DNA from 2 places in the Salinivibrio costicola subsp. alcaliphilus genome. Region 1 is predicted to be linked to the other one. Evidence: riboswitches for the same ligand, from Rfam matches in the RefSeq annotation. Region 1 holds a riboswitch; the other holds the start of a gene.
The links. A riboswitch is a leader RNA that binds a small molecule or an ion and turns the genes downstream of it on or off. The one in region 1 is predicted to bind thiamine pyrophosphate.
Positions count from the first base shown of each region.

Region 2: another riboswitch for thiamine pyrophosphate. It lies ahead of thiC (phosphomethylpyrimidine synthase ThiC); the one in region 1 lies ahead of thiB (thiamine ABC transporter substrate binding subunit).

Region 1 is NZ_MUFR01000009.1:30,780-39,515, reverse strand. It holds gene BZJ21_RS04595 (MJ1255/VC2487 family glycosyltransferase) at 1-73, opposite strand, end outside; gene BZJ21_RS04590 (phosphatase PAP2 family protein) at 70-609, opposite strand; gene leuA (2-isopropylmalate synthase) at 1,139-2,701, shown strand; gene leuB (3-isopropylmalate dehydrogenase) at 2,704-3,795, shown strand; gene leuC (3-isopropylmalate dehydratase large subunit) at 3,820-5,241, shown strand; partial or broken gene leuD (3-isopropylmalate dehydratase small subunit) at 5,251-5,844, shown strand; gene BZJ21_RS04565 (DUF547 domain-containing protein) at 5,999-6,790, shown strand; TPP riboswitch at 6,829-6,930, shown strand; gene thiB (thiamine ABC transporter substrate binding subunit) at 6,983-7,969, shown strand; gene thiP (thiamine/thiamine pyrophosphate ABC transporter permease) at 7,975-8,736, shown strand, end outside.
Region 2 is NZ_MUFR01000025.1:4-8,739, reverse strand. It holds gene BZJ21_RS09785 (LysR family transcriptional regulator) at 1-32, shown strand, start outside; gene BZJ21_RS09780 (aminopeptidase P family protein) at 96-1,883, shown strand; gene BZJ21_RS09775 (glutaredoxin family protein) at 1,937-2,167, opposite strand; gene thiH (2-iminoacetate synthase ThiH) at 2,181-3,332, opposite strand; gene BZJ21_RS09765 (thiazole synthase) at 3,332-4,105, opposite strand; gene thiS (sulfur carrier protein ThiS) at 4,108-4,305, opposite strand; gene BZJ21_RS09755 (HesA/MoeB/ThiF family protein) at 4,289-5,056, opposite strand; gene thiE (thiamine phosphate synthase) at 5,040-5,708, opposite strand; gene thiC (phosphomethylpyrimidine synthase ThiC) at 5,705-7,681, opposite strand; TPP riboswitch at 7,776-7,875, opposite strand; gene crcB (fluoride efflux transporter CrcB) at 7,931-8,311, opposite strand; tRNA gene BZJ21_RS09735 (tRNA-Trp) at 8,457-8,533, opposite strand.

The DNA of each region.
Region 1 (8,736 bases):
AAGCACGCGCCATCGCTCGGGCTCGCGATATATGGCCGTTACCGGTTCCTTGAACACCGTATAAAAGCTTCATGAAAGACCTGCCATTCCGTAAAGATCCGCGGTGATGCTGTGCGCCAAGTTGGCACACATTATCCCTAATCCTGCGCCCACAATAATGTCGGTCACAAAATGCACACCCAGTAACACCCGAGAAATGCCAATCAAGCTCGCCCAAATAAATACAAACAGCGTGAGCGATGGGAAAAAGATGCTCAGCAAAGAGGCCATTAAAAAGGCACCTGCGGTGTGGCCTGATGGCATACTGTATAGGTCAGACGGCGTGATAAAGGCGGGTAGCTGCGAAGGACGTGTGCGCCGGAAACTGCGTTTTAATACCCAGTAAATTGGCAGCTCAATGGCAAATGCAGTGAGCCCCGTGAGTAAAAACCAGAGCCCCACCGCTTCTTGCAGCCACCAAGCAGCTAACCCCACCACGATATAAAGAGGCCCATCGCCCGAGTGGGAAACGGCACGGGCCACTTTGGCGGTGTCAGCGCTAAAGCGATGCGATAGGCAAAGTGTCGATACCGAGTGGTCAAAGCGTTGAATCGCAGCAAAGCGTCTCATGGTATCTCCCAATACAGCGAGCTGATGATTAAACATTAGCCAGCCGGTGTGACAGGTCGGTGACGTTATTGGGACATCTCAATGAATTTACTCTGCCCCGTTGCCGCTAAAGATCAGCTGTATTGGCGTAATTAAAATAATGCAGGGTGGACAAAGCCGCCCCAGACCACAGCACAAAAGTCTAACTTTTAGTGTAAAAAGCAGTTTAATTAACCGGTTTCTCGCCTTTGTATTGCGCAGAAAACGGGTTTTGTTTTTTTCAGATTGACGCTTTCCCCATCGCTCTGTTATTTCTGGTAACAGAATATTTACTGACGGACATCAGCATGACACTGTTTCACCTGCGCCTCATTCTCCTCCTTATCGTGACCCAGTCGCGCGGGTAGGTTTTGGGCAGAAAACAGTGAATGCCAAATCTCAAAAACCCGCGCCAGACGCGGGTTTTTTTGTATCTAATGTCGCCAAAATAAAACATATCGCCAATTAAAGAGCCATGACGGCGGCCAGCAAACACAACAGGGAGTTACTCATGAGCGAGAACAGCCAAGTCATTCTGTTTGACACCACATTACGTGACGGCGAACAAGCGTTGTCAGCAAGCTTAACGGTCAAAGAGAAACTGCAAATCGCGCAAGCTTTGGATCGTTTGAAAATAGACATCATTGAAGCTGGCTTTCCTGTGTCCTCTCCGGGCGACTTTGAGTCCGTACGTACCATTGCTCAGCATATGCAGCATGCCCGTGTCTGTGCTTTGTCTCGCGCTGTTCCTAAAGACATTGATGTGGCAGCGGAATCGCTCAAAGCCGCCGATGCTTTTCGTATCCACACCTTTTTGTCCACCTCTACCATTCATGTCAAAGACAAGCTTCGCCGCAGCTACGATGACGTAGTAGAAATGGGCGTGCGTGCAGTCAAACATGCGCGCCAGTATACGGATGATGTGGAGTTTTCCTGCGAAGATGCCGGACGCACCCCGATTGATAATTTATGCCGCATGGTCGAAGCGGCAATTGATGCTGGCGCCACCACGGTCAATATCCCAGATACAGTCGGCTATACGGTCCCCAGTGAGTTTGGCGATATCATTGCCAACCTGTTCAACCGCGTACCCAATATCGACAAAGCGGTGATTTCTGTTCATTGCCATGATGACTTGGGGATGTCGGTCGCCAACTCTATTGCCGCTGTACAGGCCGGCGCCCGCCAAGTCGAAGGCACGATTAATGGCATCGGCGAGCGCGCCGGTAACTGTGCGCTGGAAGAAATTGCAATGATCTTAAAAACCCGCGCTGACTTGTTAGGCGTGGAGACAGGCTTAAACCATACTGAAATCGCCCGCACCAGTAAGCTGGTTAGCCAACTTTGCAACATGCCAATCCAGCCCAACAAAGCCGTGGTCGGTACCAATGCCTTTAGCCACTCTTCTGGCATTCACCAAGATGGCATGCTGAAAAACAAAAATACCTACGAAATCATGACGCCAGAGTCGATTGGATTGGGTAAAAAATCATTGAATCTCACCAGTCGCTCCGGCCGCGCGGCGGTGAAAAGCCATATGGATAACCTTGGCTACGACGAGCAAGACTATGATTTGGAGACCTTGTATCAATCATTCTTGCAATTAGCAGATCGTAAAGGCCAGGTGTTCGATTACGACTTAGAAGCTTTAATGTTCTTCAACAACCTCAAAGAAGAGGACGATTTTTATAAGCTCAATTATTTAGGCGTGCAATCGGGCAGCTTAATGGCGACCACCAGCATCAAGTTGCAATGTGGCGATGAAGAAAAACGCGAAGCGGCGATTGGAAACGGTCCCGTCGACGCCTTGTACCAGTGCATATATCGGATCACCGGCTATGACATTGAGCTGGATAAATTCGATCTGACCGCCAAAGGAGAAGGGGAAGATGGCCTCGGCCAAGCCGATATCATTGCCAACTACAAAGGCCGTAAATATCACGGCACCGGGGTATCAACCGATATTATCGAGGCCTCCGGCGAAGCTTTATTAAACGTGATCAATGCTATTTATCGCGCCAACAAAATTGCGCAGATTAAGGAACAATCCCATTTAAAACAGGAGACAGTATAAACATGGCTAGCGCACACCAAATTGCAATTTTACCCGGCGACGGTATCGGCCCCGAAGTGATGGCGCAAGCCGAAAAAGTGCTTGATGCGGTTAGCGAGCGATTCGCTGTCACCTTTGAGCGTCAGCATTATCCGGTTGGCGGTGCTGCAATCGACGCCCATGGCTCGCCGCTGCCCGCACACACCTTGGCTGGCTGTGAAAAAGCCGATGCGATTTTATTCGGCTCAGTCGGCGGCCCTAAATGGGAGCATTTACCCGCGACCGAACAACCGGAGCGCGGTGCTTTACTGCCGCTACGCAAGCACTTTGGTCTGTTTTGTAATTTGCGTCCGGCACAAGTCCATACTGGTCTCGAAAGCTTTTGTCCGCTGCGCGCCGATATTGCCGACCAAGGTTTTAATATCGTGGTGGTACGAGAGCTGACCGGCGGGATTTATTTTGGTGAGCCCAAAGGGCGCGAAGGCGAAGGGCGCGAGGAAAAGGCGTTTGATACGGAAGTCTATCATCGCTATGAAATTGAGCGCATCGCACACATCGCCTTTCAATCCGCCCAGCTTCGCCACAAACAAGTGTGCTCAATCGACAAAGCCAATGTGCTGCAAAGCTCGATGCTGTGGCGCGAGGTGGTAGAAGCGGTGGCAAAAGATTATCCGGATGTCAGCTTAAGCCATATGTATATCGACAACGCTACCATGCAGCTGATTAAAGACCCGTCGCAATTTGATGTGATGCTGTGTTCAAATATTTTCGGCGACATCATCTCCGATGAGTGCGCGATGATCACAGGCTCTATGGGTATGCTGCCCTCAGCCAGTTTGAACGCGAGTAAATTTGGCTTGTATGAGCCAGCCGGTGGCTCCGCGCCCGATATCGCCGGACAAAACATTGCTAATCCAGTGGCGCAGATTTTATCGGCGGCACTTATGCTGCGTTACTCGTTGGGCGAAGAAAACGCGGCCTGTGCAATTGAACATGCAGTGAGCCAAGCGCTGGCAGCCGGTGAACTGACGGCCGATCTGGCCGGTAACCATCCAGCACTGAGCACCGAGCAGATGGGCGATCGTATCGCCGCCTATATCCGCCAAGGCGCATAATCATTACCCGTAAGGATACGAGCTATGTCGAATGCAAACACCCAGCAAGGCGCCAAGACCTTGTACGAAAAAATTCACCAGTCTCACGTGGTCACTGAGCAACCAGGCGAAGCGCCGCTGCTGTATATCGACCGTCACTTGGTGCATGAGGTGACCTCGCCACAAGCGTTTGACGGCCTGAGAGAGAAAGGCCGTCCGGTGCGCCAAGTGAGCAAAACCTTCGCCACCATGGATCACAATGTTTCCACCGAAACCAAAGATATTAACGCGTCAGGGGAAATGGCGCGCATCCAAATGGAAACCTTGGCTAAAAACTGCGAAGAATTTGGCGTCACCCTGTACGACTTGAATCACCCCTACCAAGGCATTGTCCATGTGATGGGGCCCGAGTTAGGGATTACTTTGCCTGGCAATACCATCGTCTGTGGTGATTCTCATACGGCAACTCACGGTGCTTTTGGTGCACTGGCCTTTGGTATTGGTACCTCCGAAGTCGAACACGTACTGGCCACCCAAACGCTCAAGCAATCCCGCGCCCGCACGATGAAAATTGAAGTCACGGGCAAAACCGCCCCCGGGATCACCGCCAAAGACATTGTCCTAGCGATTATCGGCCAAGTCGGTCATGCCGGCGGCACCGGACACGTGGTGGAATTTTGCGGTGACGCCATTACCGACTTGTCCATGGAAGGGCGAATGACGGTCTGCAACATGGCGATCGAATTGGGCGCAAAAGCGGGCCTGATCGCCCCCGATGAGACCACATTTGCCTATTTAAAAGACAAGAAATTTGCCCCTAAAGGTGAACAATGGCAGCAAGCGGTCGATTTTTGGCAAACCTTGCACTCGGATGCCGATGCGCAATTTGATCGTGTCGTGACACTCGATGGCAGTCAAATTCATCATCAGGTCACCTGGGGGACCAACCCCGGCCAAGTGGTTAGTGTGCACGATAGCGTGCCGGCCCCTGAGCACATGGCAGATCCGATCGCGCGCCACTCGGCGGAACGCGCACTGAAATACATGGGGCTAACCGCAGGCCAAGCCATAACAGATATCCAAATTGATAAAGTCTTTATTGGCTCATGCACCAACTCTCGAATTGAGGACATGCGCGCAGCCGCGGCGGTCGCCAAAGGTCGACACGTCGCAGATAGCGTCCATGCCATGGTGGTGCCAGGCTCAGAGCAAGTGCGTGCCCAAGCAGAGCAAGAAGGGCTGGATGTGATTTTCCGCGAGGCGGGCTTTGAGTGGCGCTTACCCGGCTGCTCAATGTGCTTGGCGATGAACAACGATCGCTTAGGCCCCAAAGAGCGCTGTGCATCGACCAGCAACCGTAACTTTGAAGGCCGCCAAGGCCGTGAAGGCCGTACCCACTTGGTCAGCCCAGCCATGGCCGCTGCCGCCGCCATTGCCGGTCACTTTGTTGACGTTAACCAATTATAAGGAGGCCTTATGTCAGGCATACACACTCATACCGGCATTGTTGCCCCATTGGATGCGGCAAACGTCGACACCGATGCGATCATCCCCAAACAGTTTTTGCAAAAAGTCACCCGCACCGGATTCGGCCAGCACCTGTTTCACGATTGGCGCTTTTTAGACGATGCGGGCAAACAGCCGAACCCCGAGTTTGTGCTCAATCAAGCGCGCTACCAAGGGGCGAGCGTGTTACTCACCCGCGAAAACTTTGGCTGTGGCTCGTCACGCGAACATGCTCCTTGGGCGCTGGATGATTACGGTTTTAAAGTGATTATCGCCCCCAGTTTTGCCGATATTTTCTATGGCAACTGCATTAATAACCAAATGGTGCCGGTGACCCTTGAAGAAGGCCAAATCGATGCTTTATTTACGTATGTGGCCGAAAATGAAGGTGCGACGGTAACGCTAGATTTGCCCGCCCAAACCATCCGTGCCGGTGAACACTGCTTTAGCTTCCAGATGGATGATTTTCGCCATCATTGCTTACTCGAAGGTTTGGATAGTATCGGGCTGACGTTACAGCACGAAGCGGAAATTTCGCGCTTTGAGCAGCAAATACCTGATTTTTTTGGTGTAATACCATCCACTCATCTCTCGCCAATAAGTGCTGATTATTCCGCATTTATTGGCGTTCCTTCCCATTTTTCTATCCTCAATGAAACCAACCGCTGACTCGCTTGGTCTAGTCTCAAAGAAGGTTTGATCGCATTAAGGACTGACAATGCAAAAACATTTGATACTTCTGTTCGGGCTAGTGTTTCCGCTCATCAGTCAAGCCGCGCCCAAAGCGGACTACTGGGCAATGTGGGATGCACATAATCCTGACAGCCAAGCCACCTTCACGCATCACAGTTGGCAAGTATTACTCGATAAGTATTTACAGCCTCAGGGGCAGCACACCTTATTTAACTACGCAGCCGTCACCGAGGCCGATAAAGCGACCCTCGATCATTACATTGGCATGCTTACCAAGCGCGATCCGCGCACCCTGAGCAAAGACGAACAATATGCTTACTGGGTCAACCTTTACAATGCGGTCACGGTGACGCTGATTTTGGACGCCTATCCAGTCAGTTCTATCACCAAACTCGGTGGACTCTTTAGCTTTGGTCCGTGGGATGATGACGTAGTGACGGTGGCGGGCGAAGCCCTCACGCTCAATGATATCGAACACCGTATTTTGCGTCCGCTATGGCAAGATCCGCGTACCCACTATGCGGTCAATTGTGCCAGCCTTGGCTGTCCTAACCTGCAACCGCAAGCCTTTCAAGCCGACACCTTGGATGCGCAATTAGAACAAGCTGCCTACACCTTTATTAATAGTGATAAAGGCGTGAGTCAGCAGGGTAATCAGTGGCAGCTTTCTTCTATCTATGAGTGGTTTGAGACTGACTTTGGCGGCAGTGAACAAGGGGTGATCACCCATATCAATCAATATAGAGACATCAAGCTTCCCAAGGATGCACGCTTGGATTATGACTACGACTGGACGCTTAACCAACTCGCGGACTAAAAGGCTTGGTGAACACTAAGCCAATCAGTACAATAGCACCGTACTCATTGGGGAGCCTCATGGCTGAGATTGCGCGCGGCGCTAAACCCATCGAACCTGATCCAGCTAACACTGGCGTAGGGATTGAGACTTGATGTTGCCATCAACTTGCCTCAACACCCACGCCCAACTTAGGAGCGTGCTGTGAAAGTTATTACCTCTGTTCTCACTCTGGTTTCTTTATCGCTGTTATCACTCAGCGCCCGTGCCGCCGACCCTCTAACGGTCTATACCTATGATTCTTTTATCGCCGATTGGGGCGCAGGGCCAAAAATCAAAGCCGAATTTGAAAAACGCTGTGACTGCCAATTAGAGTTTGTGTCTCTTAGTGACGGTGCTGCTCTGCTTAATCGCTTACGTATCGAAGGCAATACTACCAAGGCTGATATTGTACTCGGTATGGATACTAACTTGATGAAAGAAGCTGAGCGCAGCGGCATTGTCGCCGAGCACGCGGTGAATACGGAGCGCCTACAGGTACCCGGCGGTTGGGATAATCCCTACTTTATCCCCTACGATTACGGCTACTTTGCCTTTGTGTATGACACCACGCGTTTGCTCGACCCACCCAAAAGCTTGAAGGCTTTGATTGAGGAGCGTGACGATATCAGTGTGATTTACCAAGATCCACGCGTGTCAACAGTTGGCCAAGGCTTGATGCTGTGGATCCAAAAAGTATACGGCGATCAAAGCCAGCAGGCATGGCGCGATCTTGCCGACAACACTATTACCGTGACCAAAGGCTGGACCGAAGCGTACAACATGTTCCTCAACAAAGAGGCAGATATGGTGCTTTCATACACCTCTTCGCCCGCCTATCACCTGGTCGCTGACGATGATGACCGCTTTGCCGCCGCCATGTTTGAAGAAGGCCATTATATGCAAATTGAAGTGGCGGCGAAGTCTGCTTATACCGACCAACCAGAACGCGCCGATGCGTTTCTACAATTTATGCTCAGTGACACAGCACAGTCTGTGATCCCAACCACGCAGTGGATGTACCCGGTCACCGATGTTAGCTTGCCTGACGCCTTCTATACGCTGAACAAACCAGAAGAGAGCCTGTTGTACCAGCCCGATGAAGTGATGGGTAACCGTCAGCAATGGGTGCGCGATTGGCAAACCGCTTTGGTTGAATAACGTCGATGCTCAACCCTTCTCGAACCTGGCCGGGCAGTCTCGCGGCCAGCTTGGTCGTGTTATTAATTGGCAGCGCACTCTGGGCGCTGTTCTTACACAGTCAAGACTTGAAGCTGTCCGCCCTGTGGCAAGATGCCTATCTGCGCCATGTCACGCTGTTTAGCTTTAAGCAGGCTACCTTATCTGTGGTGCTCAGCGTTGGGCTCGCCATTCCTGTGGCCCATGCGCTGGCTCGGCGACAATTTCCAGGGAAAGCTTGGCTACTCAAACTGTTTGCCATGACCCTGGTGCTGCCGGTATTGGTGGGCGTGTTTGGATTGGTTGCCATCTACGGCCGTAGCGGTTGGATTGCACAAGCCTTCGCGTACTTTGATGCTGCGATGCCATTTTCTCTCTATGGCTTAAGCGGCATTTTGCTTGCGCATGTTTTCTTTAACCTGCCTTTTTCGGCCCAATTGATGGTGCAGGCCTTGGAAGGGATCCCGGCGGATCAAAGGCGCCTGGCAACCCAGCTTGGTCTAAGAGGCTGGCAACGTTTTCGCCACCTTGAATGGCCTTATCTGCGGCAAAGTCTACCCCATGTCGTCGGACTGGTATTCATGTTGTGTTTCACCAGCTTCGCCACCGTGATGGCATTAGGCGGTGGCCCCAAAGCGACCACCATTGAATTGGCTATCTATCAAGCCATTCATTTTGATTTTGACTTACAAACCGGTGCCGCTCTGGCGCTGTGGCAAATGCTCTTGTGCGGCACCTTTGCTTTTATT
Region 2 (8,736 bases), on a different contig from region 1:
TGCAGCCTATCGCCCATCGCGCTAGGGTCTAATCCACTGGTTTTTTACGCGTGGCCGAACATGGCAAGTTCACCCCATACAAAGAAGGAAGAATAATGGACGCGACCCTTACCAAGCGTGTTGAGCAGCTAAGACACTGGCTAGCTCAACACGATTATGACGCCCTACTCATCCCCCACGAAGACGAATATCTCGGTGAGTATGTGCCCGAGCACAACGAACGCCTCCACTGGGCAACCGGCTTTACCGGCTCCGCAGGGGCGGCGGTGATCACCCGCGACAAGGCAGCGATTTTTGTTGATGGCCGCTATGTGGTTCAAGTCCGTAAGCAAGTCCCCGCCGGCCTGTTTGACTACTGCCACCTGATTGATGAGCCACCGGTGCAATGGGCCCAGCAACAATTGCCAAAAGGTGCCAAGCTGGCTATCGACGCTCGCATGCATAGCGCTGCTTGGTACAAACGTACCCAACGCGCGTTGGATGGGGCTTTGACACTGGTGAGTGTTGAGCAAAACCCGATTGAAAGCTTGTGGGACGATCGCCCCGCCCCGCTTAATAGCCCTGCCATTTTACTGGGCGAAGAGAAAACCGGCCGCGCCAGCTTGGATAAACGTCAAACCATTGGCCAGCAGCTAGCCGATCAGAGTCTTGATGCCGCGGTACTCACCCAACCGGATGCAGTTTGTTGGCTGCTCAATATCCGTGGTCGCGACATCCCACGTTTGCCGGTGGTGCTGACCCAAGCGATTATCAAGCAATCCGGTGACGTGACCGTATTTATCGACCCCGCGCGTCTGCCCGAAGGCTTTGATGCACACGTGGGCCAAGGCGTAAGCGTCGCGCACCCAGACAGCCTAGTTGATGCCCTGCAAGCACTGAGTGGTCAACGTGTATTGGTCGACCCAAACGGTGCCAATGCGTGGACACTGGACACGCTCCAACAAGCGCAAGTCACCGTGGTGGAAGCGCAAGACCCATGTGCGCTTGAAAAAGCGGCCAAGAACCCGCAAGAAATCGCCGGTATGCAAGCCTGTCACGTGCGCGATGGTGTCGCCGTAACCCGCTTCTTGGCGTGGTTTGACCGTCAAGTCGACGCCGGTGAACGCCCTGATGAAGCTGTGCTCGCAGACACCCTGTATCAATTCCGCCAACAAGACGATCAACTGGTCGACTTAAGCTTTGATACCATTTCCGCCGCCGGTGGCAATGCGGCCATGTGTCACTATAACCACAACAATCAGCCCAAACCGAGCGTGATTGAGAGCAACAACGTCTACTTGGTCGACTCAGGCGGCCAATACTATGACGGCACCACCGACATTACCCGTACCGTGCCGGTGGGCGAATGCAGCGCTGAGATCAAAAAGGCCTTTACGCTGGTGCTTAAAGGGCATATTGCGCTGGCCACCGCGCTGTTCCCGAAAGGCACCTCAGGCAGCCAGCTTGATGCCTTAGCACGCCAGTATTTGTGGCAACACGGCTATGATTTTGACCATGGCACCGGTCACGGTGTCGGGCATTTCTTGGATGTGCACGAAGGGCCACAGCGCATTTCCAAAGCGCCCAATAGCGTCGCGCTATTGCCAGGCATGGTGGTGTCAAACGAGCCGGGCTACTATCGCGCCGACGCGTTTGGGATCCGGATTGAAAACCTCGAGTTGATTGAAGAAAAGCCCACCGAGGGTGACATGACGATGCTCGGGTTTGCCTCACTCACGCGTGCACCGATCGATCGTCGTTTGGTCGACGTGAGCTTGCTCAGCGAGGCGGAAATCCAGTGGTGGAATCGCTATCATCAAACCGTGTGGGATGAAGTCAGCCCGCACCTCGATGATCAAGACCAAGCTTGGTTAAAACAAGCGACCGTGCCGCTAAGCCGTTAAGTCGTGTCTTCACCGAGTGAGAAAAACAAAAAGCGTCCGATTGGACGCTTTTTTTATTCCCCTTTCAGGGCTTTCTCGACCGCTTTGGGCGAAAAGCCGCGCAAGGTGGTATCGCCAATGCAAATCACCGGGACACCCCGCGAGCCTGTTGCCGCCAGCAGCTTCTTGCCTTTGGGCGTGGCCGTATCGACGACACGATAACGCAGCCCTTTTTTATCCAAGTAAGCTTTGGCCGCCTCACAGTGAGGACAGCGCGGGCCCACATATACAGTAATACGTTTCATGCCCGCATTGTCGCTAACCCGCTGCCGTTTGTGAAGCCATTTGCGCCTGACGCGCGATATCGTAGATGTTATCCCAATCTTTCCATACCACCTCAAAACCGAGCGCACGAACGCTGGCGGCTACCTCTGCCGCGCTGCGCTCATCACTGATAGCAAACTGCTCCAATTGTGGCTCCGGGTTCGCGTAGCCGCCCGGTTGGGTTTTTGACGCCGCGGATAAGCTCGTGACCCCAAGCGGTAACACATTGTCGCGAAAGTGCGGTGACTCACGTGTCGATAGCGACAGCTCCACCTGCGGATTCCACAACCGATAGGCACAAATCAGCTGAACCAGCTGCTTATCCGTCATCACCGATTTCGGCTGTAAGGCGCCCGCGCAAGGGCGTAAGCGCGGAAAAGATAGCGAATAGCGGCTTTGCCAGTATTGCTTTTCCAAATAATCCAGATGCTGGGCGGTAAAAAAGCTGTCGGTGCGCCAGTCCTCAAGGCCAATCAAAGCGCCGAGACCGATCTTATCAACCCCTGCTTGTGCCAACCTATCTGGGGTTTGCAGCCGGTAGTGAAAGTCGGTTTTATTCCCCCGCTTGTGGTGTTCCCCGTAGGTTGGAGCGTGGTAGGTTTCTTGGTACACCATCACCGCATCCACACCCTGTGCCACCAAGGCACGATACGCCTCGGTATCCAGCGGCTGCACCTCCATCGCCACATGATGAAAGTATTGCTTCACCACCGGTAAAGCGCGGAGAAAATACTCGAGTCCCACCTTGGTTTCATGCTCACCGGTCACCAAGAGCACACTGTCAAAGCCCATTTTTTTGATCGCTTCACACTCGGCGGCGATCTCAGCTTCATCCAACGTGCGCCGTTTGATTCGGTTTTCCATAGAAAAACCGCAATAGGTACACACGTTGGCGCACAAATTGGAGAGATACAGGGGAATATAGAACCCCATGGTGTAGCCAAACCGCTGCCGCGTCAGGGCCGCAGATTGCTGAGCCATGGCCTCGAGATACCCTTCAGCGGCTGGGCTGATCAGGGCAGCGAAATCGTCCACATTGCGCGAGGACTTGGCCAGCGCCCGCTCGACATCTTGGCGAGTTTTGCTGTAAATCGAAAGGCGATGATGATCCCAATCGAGTGCTGCCCACCGCTCAGAAAAACTCATCACGCCTCCTTAGCGTCAAGAAACGCGGTTAAGGGGCTAGACGCGTGGGCGTGATTGTGTGTGCCCGCAAGTCCAGCGCGATACGCACAGCGTCCTGCTTCAACCGCTTGTTTAAACGCTGCGCCCATGGCAATCGGATCGCCAGCCGTGGCAATGGCGGTGTTCACCAAAACTGCATCAGCACCGCGCTCCATCGCTAACGCCGCATCTGACGGTGCACCAATGCCGGCATCAATGATCACCGGCACGCGAGCTTGCTCAATAATGATGTCGAGAAACGCCATTGAAGCCAGTCCTTGGTTGGAGCCAATCGGTGAGCCAAGGGGCATCACCGCCGCGCACCCCACCTCTTCCAAACGCTTACACAGCACAGGATCGGCATGACAATATGGCAGCACCACAAACCCCTCATCCACAAGCGTTTTCGCCGCTTGAAGGGTTTCAATCGGATCAGGCATCAGATACTTAGGGTCGGGGTGAATTTCCAGCTTTACCCAATGTGTTCCTAATGCTTCTCGAGCAAGACGCGCGGCAAACATCGCTTCTTGCGCATTTTTCGCCCCCGAGGTATTGGGCAGCAGGCGCACACCGAGCTCACGCAGCGGGGTTAAAATATCGTCTTGTGTGGCATGCACATCGACTCGCCTTAGCGCCATGGTGACCAGCTCAGTACCACTGGCCGCCAGTGATTCGGCCATGATCTTGCGACTGGCAAACTTGCCCGTGCCAGTTAACAGCCGAGATGAAAACGTCGTATCCGCAATGGTTAACATAATTATCCTCCGGCAATCGCTTGAAAGACCGCCAAGCTATCGCCAGCGGCAAGTGACGTGGATGACCAAGCATCGCGCGCAATAATGGTCTGATTTAGCGCGACCGCGACTGATTCGGCCGGCACCTTCATCTCCTCAATCAATTGCGTGACGGTCGTGGCATTGACCTCTGTGGGTGCGTCATTAATGATTAACTGCATCACTTACCTCCCGCGTTGGCTGACAAACCGCACAGTGCGGATGAACAGGCAGCGAAAAGTGCTGCCATGTCATGGTTTGTCCATCCAGTCGTGACAAGCGATTGGTACCGACCGCCTGCCCTAATAATAATTTTATCCCTTCAAGCGCTTGCGCAGTGGCCATCATGCCGACCACAGGTCCCATTACCCCAGCTTCAGCGCAGCGTGTGGGTTCAGAGGGCGTCACGTCTGCAAAGGCGCACGCATAACATGCACTATGCGGTTGATAAACCAATAACTGGCCTTGCCAGCCAATCGCGGCCGCGCTCACCAACGGCGTGCCAGTCTCTACACAGACTTGGTTGACCGCATGACGAGTGGCGAGATTATCACTGCAATCAAGCACCACATCCGCCATCGCCACTTCGAGCGCCAGGCGCTCATCCTCGAGATAGGCATTGATGGCCCGGCACTGGCAATGTGGGTTCAGCGCGCCCAAGTTAGCAGCTAGCGCTGCGGCTTTACCGGTGCCGATTTGCGCCTCCCGATAAGCCACCTGACGCGCCAAATTGGATAGCTCAATGTGGTCCGAGTCAGCAATCGCTAACTGTCCCACGCCAGCGCCTGCAAGATAGAGACCCGCGGTGGTTCCAAGCCCACCGGCACCGACCATCAACACGTGCGCCTTTTTAAGTGCCTGCTGCCCGCACTCTCCGACCTCTGGCAGCATAATTTGCCGGCTATAACGCAGGTATTCACTGTCCGATAGCATCACACTCTCCTTGCTGTCTGGATGGATTCAGACAGCGATTAAACGCGTCAATGCGCGCCGCTAAATCGGGCGCTTGCGTCACGGCGCGGACTACCGCAATGGCGTCCACGCCGGTGCGCCAGACTTCGGGAGCTCGGTCGAGATCAATACCGCCAATCGCCACCGTCGGGAAGCGGCCCTCCACAGTCGCCACCTGCTGCGCTAACGCTGAAATACCTTGCGGTGGTTCGGCGAGCTGTTTGGTGGTGGTGGGAAAAATATGGCCGATGGCGAGATAGCTTGGCGTGAGTTCAACCGCTGCAGCGAGCTGTTCTGGACTGCGCGTCGACACACCGAGACGCAGCCCTTGCCGCGCAAGCCGGTCAAGATCCGCCTCACGTAAGTCTTGTTGCCCTAGATGGACGCCATAGGCGCCAGCTTCAAGCGCGAGCTGCCAGTGATCGTTGATAAACACCTGCGCATGGTGCGCGCGACCCAATGCCACCGCGCGCTGTATCCAATCCGCCAATTGTGGATGCGCTGGCTGCTTCACGCGCAGTTGCACAGTTTTCACCCCCAAACAAAGTAAGCGTTCGAGCAAATCCACATCGTCCACCACCGGATATAATGGGCCTACGCCTTCAGACATAGGCGCAAACGGAGTCAAACTCATGATCCCACCTTGTCGCTGTCTTCCACCTCAGTACCGTGTTGTGGCTGAAGATGGGATTTTTGCAGGTAGAGCTCACTGCCCTTTTCTCGGAATTCTTGCGATTTTTGCTGCATGCCTGCTAACGGGTCTTCCAGCATAGCGACATCAATCGCTTGACCCGCGGCGGCATAGCCGTTTTCTTTGGCGTAGTCCCGGACTTCCTGGCTGATTTTCATGGAGCAGAACTTCGGTCCACACATCGAGCAAAAATGTGCGACCTTGCCCGACTCTTGAGGCAGTGTTTCATCGTGATAGGCGCGTGCCGTGAACGGATCAAGGGATAGATTGAACTGGTCTTCCCAGCGGAATTCAAAGCGCGCTTTAGAAATGGCGTTATCACGCACCTGCGCCCCCGGGTGTCCTTTAGCTAAGTCCGCAGCATGCGCGCAAAGCTTGTAGGTGATAAGCCCAATTTTAACATCCTCCTTATTGGGCAGACCCAGATGTTCTTTGGGCGTGACATAACAGAGCATCGCACACCCAAACCAGCCAATCATCGCCGCACCAATGCCGGAGGTAATATGATCGTAACCGGGAGCAATGTCGGTGGTTAGCGGGCCGAGAGTATAGAAAGGCGCTTCATGGCAATGGGTGAGCTGCTCGTCCATGTTCTCTTTGATCATATGCATGGGCACGTGGCCAGGGCCTTCAATCATCACCTGCACATCGTATTCCCATGCCACCTTGGTGAGCTCGCCCAGGGTACGTAGCTCACTGAATTGCGCTTCGTCGTTCGCGTCTGCCACTGAGCCGGGACGCAGCCCATCGCCCAACGACAAAGACACGTCGTAAGCGGCACAGATTTCGCAGATTTCGCGAAAATGGGTATACAGGAAACTTTCTTGATGATGCGCCAAGCACCATTTGGCGATAATCGATCCACCGCGCGAGACAATCCCAGTCACGCGATTGGCGGTCATGGGCACATAGTGCAAACGCACCCCAGCGTGAATGGTAAAGTAGTCGACCCCTTGCTCGGCTTGCTCTATCAAGGTATCGCGCATTACTTCCCAGGTCAGGTCTTCGGCAATGCCGTTCACTTTCTCAAGCGCCTGATACATAGGCACAGTGCCAATCGGGACTGGGCTATTACGTAAAATCCACTCGCGGGTTTCGTGAATATTGCGGCCCGTCGATAAATCCATCACCGTATCCGCACCCCAACGAGTCGACCATACCAATTTTTCAGTTTCTTCCTCTATTGAGGAGCTCACCGCTGAGTTACCAATATTGGCATTCACTTTCACCAGGAAGTTACGCCCGATGATCATCGGCTCCGCTTCTGGGTGATTAATGTTAGCCGGAATAATCGCCCGCCCTTCGGCGAGCTCTTGGCGCACAAATTCGGGGGTGATTTGTGATGGCAAATCCGCACCAAAGCTTTCCCCGGGATGCTGGCGGTTCAGCTGCTCTTCACGATACTGCTGACGCCCCATATTTTCGCGAATGGCGATAAATTCCATTTCTGGGGTAATGATGCCTTGGCGTGCGTAATGCAGTTGAGTCACACACTGATTAGGTTTCGCGCGGCGGATAGATGGTAAGGCACTAAAGCGAAGTTCATCCAAGGTTTCATCACTGAGGCGGGTTTGGGCATAGTCAGAGCTCACCGCATCAAGAAACTCCGTATCGGCACGTTCATCGATCCAGGCTTTTCGCACTGGCGCTAAGCCTTGGTAAATATCGATAGTACTCTGTGGGTCGGTATAAGGCCCTGATGTGTCATAAACCCGAATGGACTCATTGTCTTCATACTGAGGCTTTTCTTTGCTGCCGCCCACAAAGGTGGGGGAAAGATGGATCTCGCGCATCCCGACGCGAATGTCAGGTCGCGAGCCCTCGACATAGACTTTTTCCGAGTTGGGGTAGGTTTGCGCAGAAAGGGAATCGATAAAGGATTTGGCCTCAAGGCGGGCCTGTTTACGGGTCGACATAGCATTACTCCGGTGTTCATTATGGGAATTAATGCTTGCCGGAAAACGCTGAATTTGAGATGTGAGCAAACTGGCAGACGAGTTGCGTCTGTGATCTGAAGCATCTCTTGTTCCCTTCGCTGGTCTTAACCAGATCAGGTTCAACGGATCCCACTTTATGTGGTCTCAGCCAATTGGCACTCCGACAAGTTCAATGCCAGTATAAGAAATCACCGCCGCAACAACAAGCGACGTACGCGATGTTTTCTATTACCCGGTAATACGTCCCAACAGCCAAGCCCCCATCGCTGCCGCTCCGAGGCATAAGGCGAGATTCAAACCAACATTTAGCAAGGCTTTCACCGTTTCTCCATGTTGGAACAGCATCAAGGTATCGACAGAGAACGTCGAGAAGGTGGTAAAAGCCCCTAAAAAGCCAATCGCAATCAGTTGACGCCAAGGGACCGGGGCAATTAGCTCTTGGCTCATCGCCGCTAAAAAGACGCCCATTGCTAATGAGCCCAGCACATTAACCATTAGGGTGCCGTACGGGAATCCTCGACCAAACACCGCGACGCTCCACTCTGAAACTAAAAAACGCGAGGACGCCCCTAATGCGCCACCAAGCCCTACCCACAATATGCTTACCACTGGGTGCTCCTTTCGATTGGTAAAAACTCATCATACCGCGACATGTGAACAAGAAACAGGAGGAAGAAAAAGGGAAGAAAGGCGTGGTTACTACCACAGACAGTAGACATAAAAAAAGCACCGACAATGTCGATGCTTTAATATTTGGCAGGGGTAGAGGGATTCGAACCCCCAACACGCGGATTTGGAATCCGCTGCTCTGCCAGTTGGAGCTATACCCCTGTAGATAGTTGCCTATTGTAGCGATCTCGCGACAAATTACCACCATCAATTACTAGTCAAACGTTTAATCGCTTATTTATAAAGCGATCTGTCTGGTCGTCCAATAACAAAAAACCCCAGCTTTTCAGCTAGGGTTTCTAAGTAGTGGCGGAGTGGACGGGACTCGAACCCGCGACCCCCGGCGTGACAGGCCGGTATTCTAA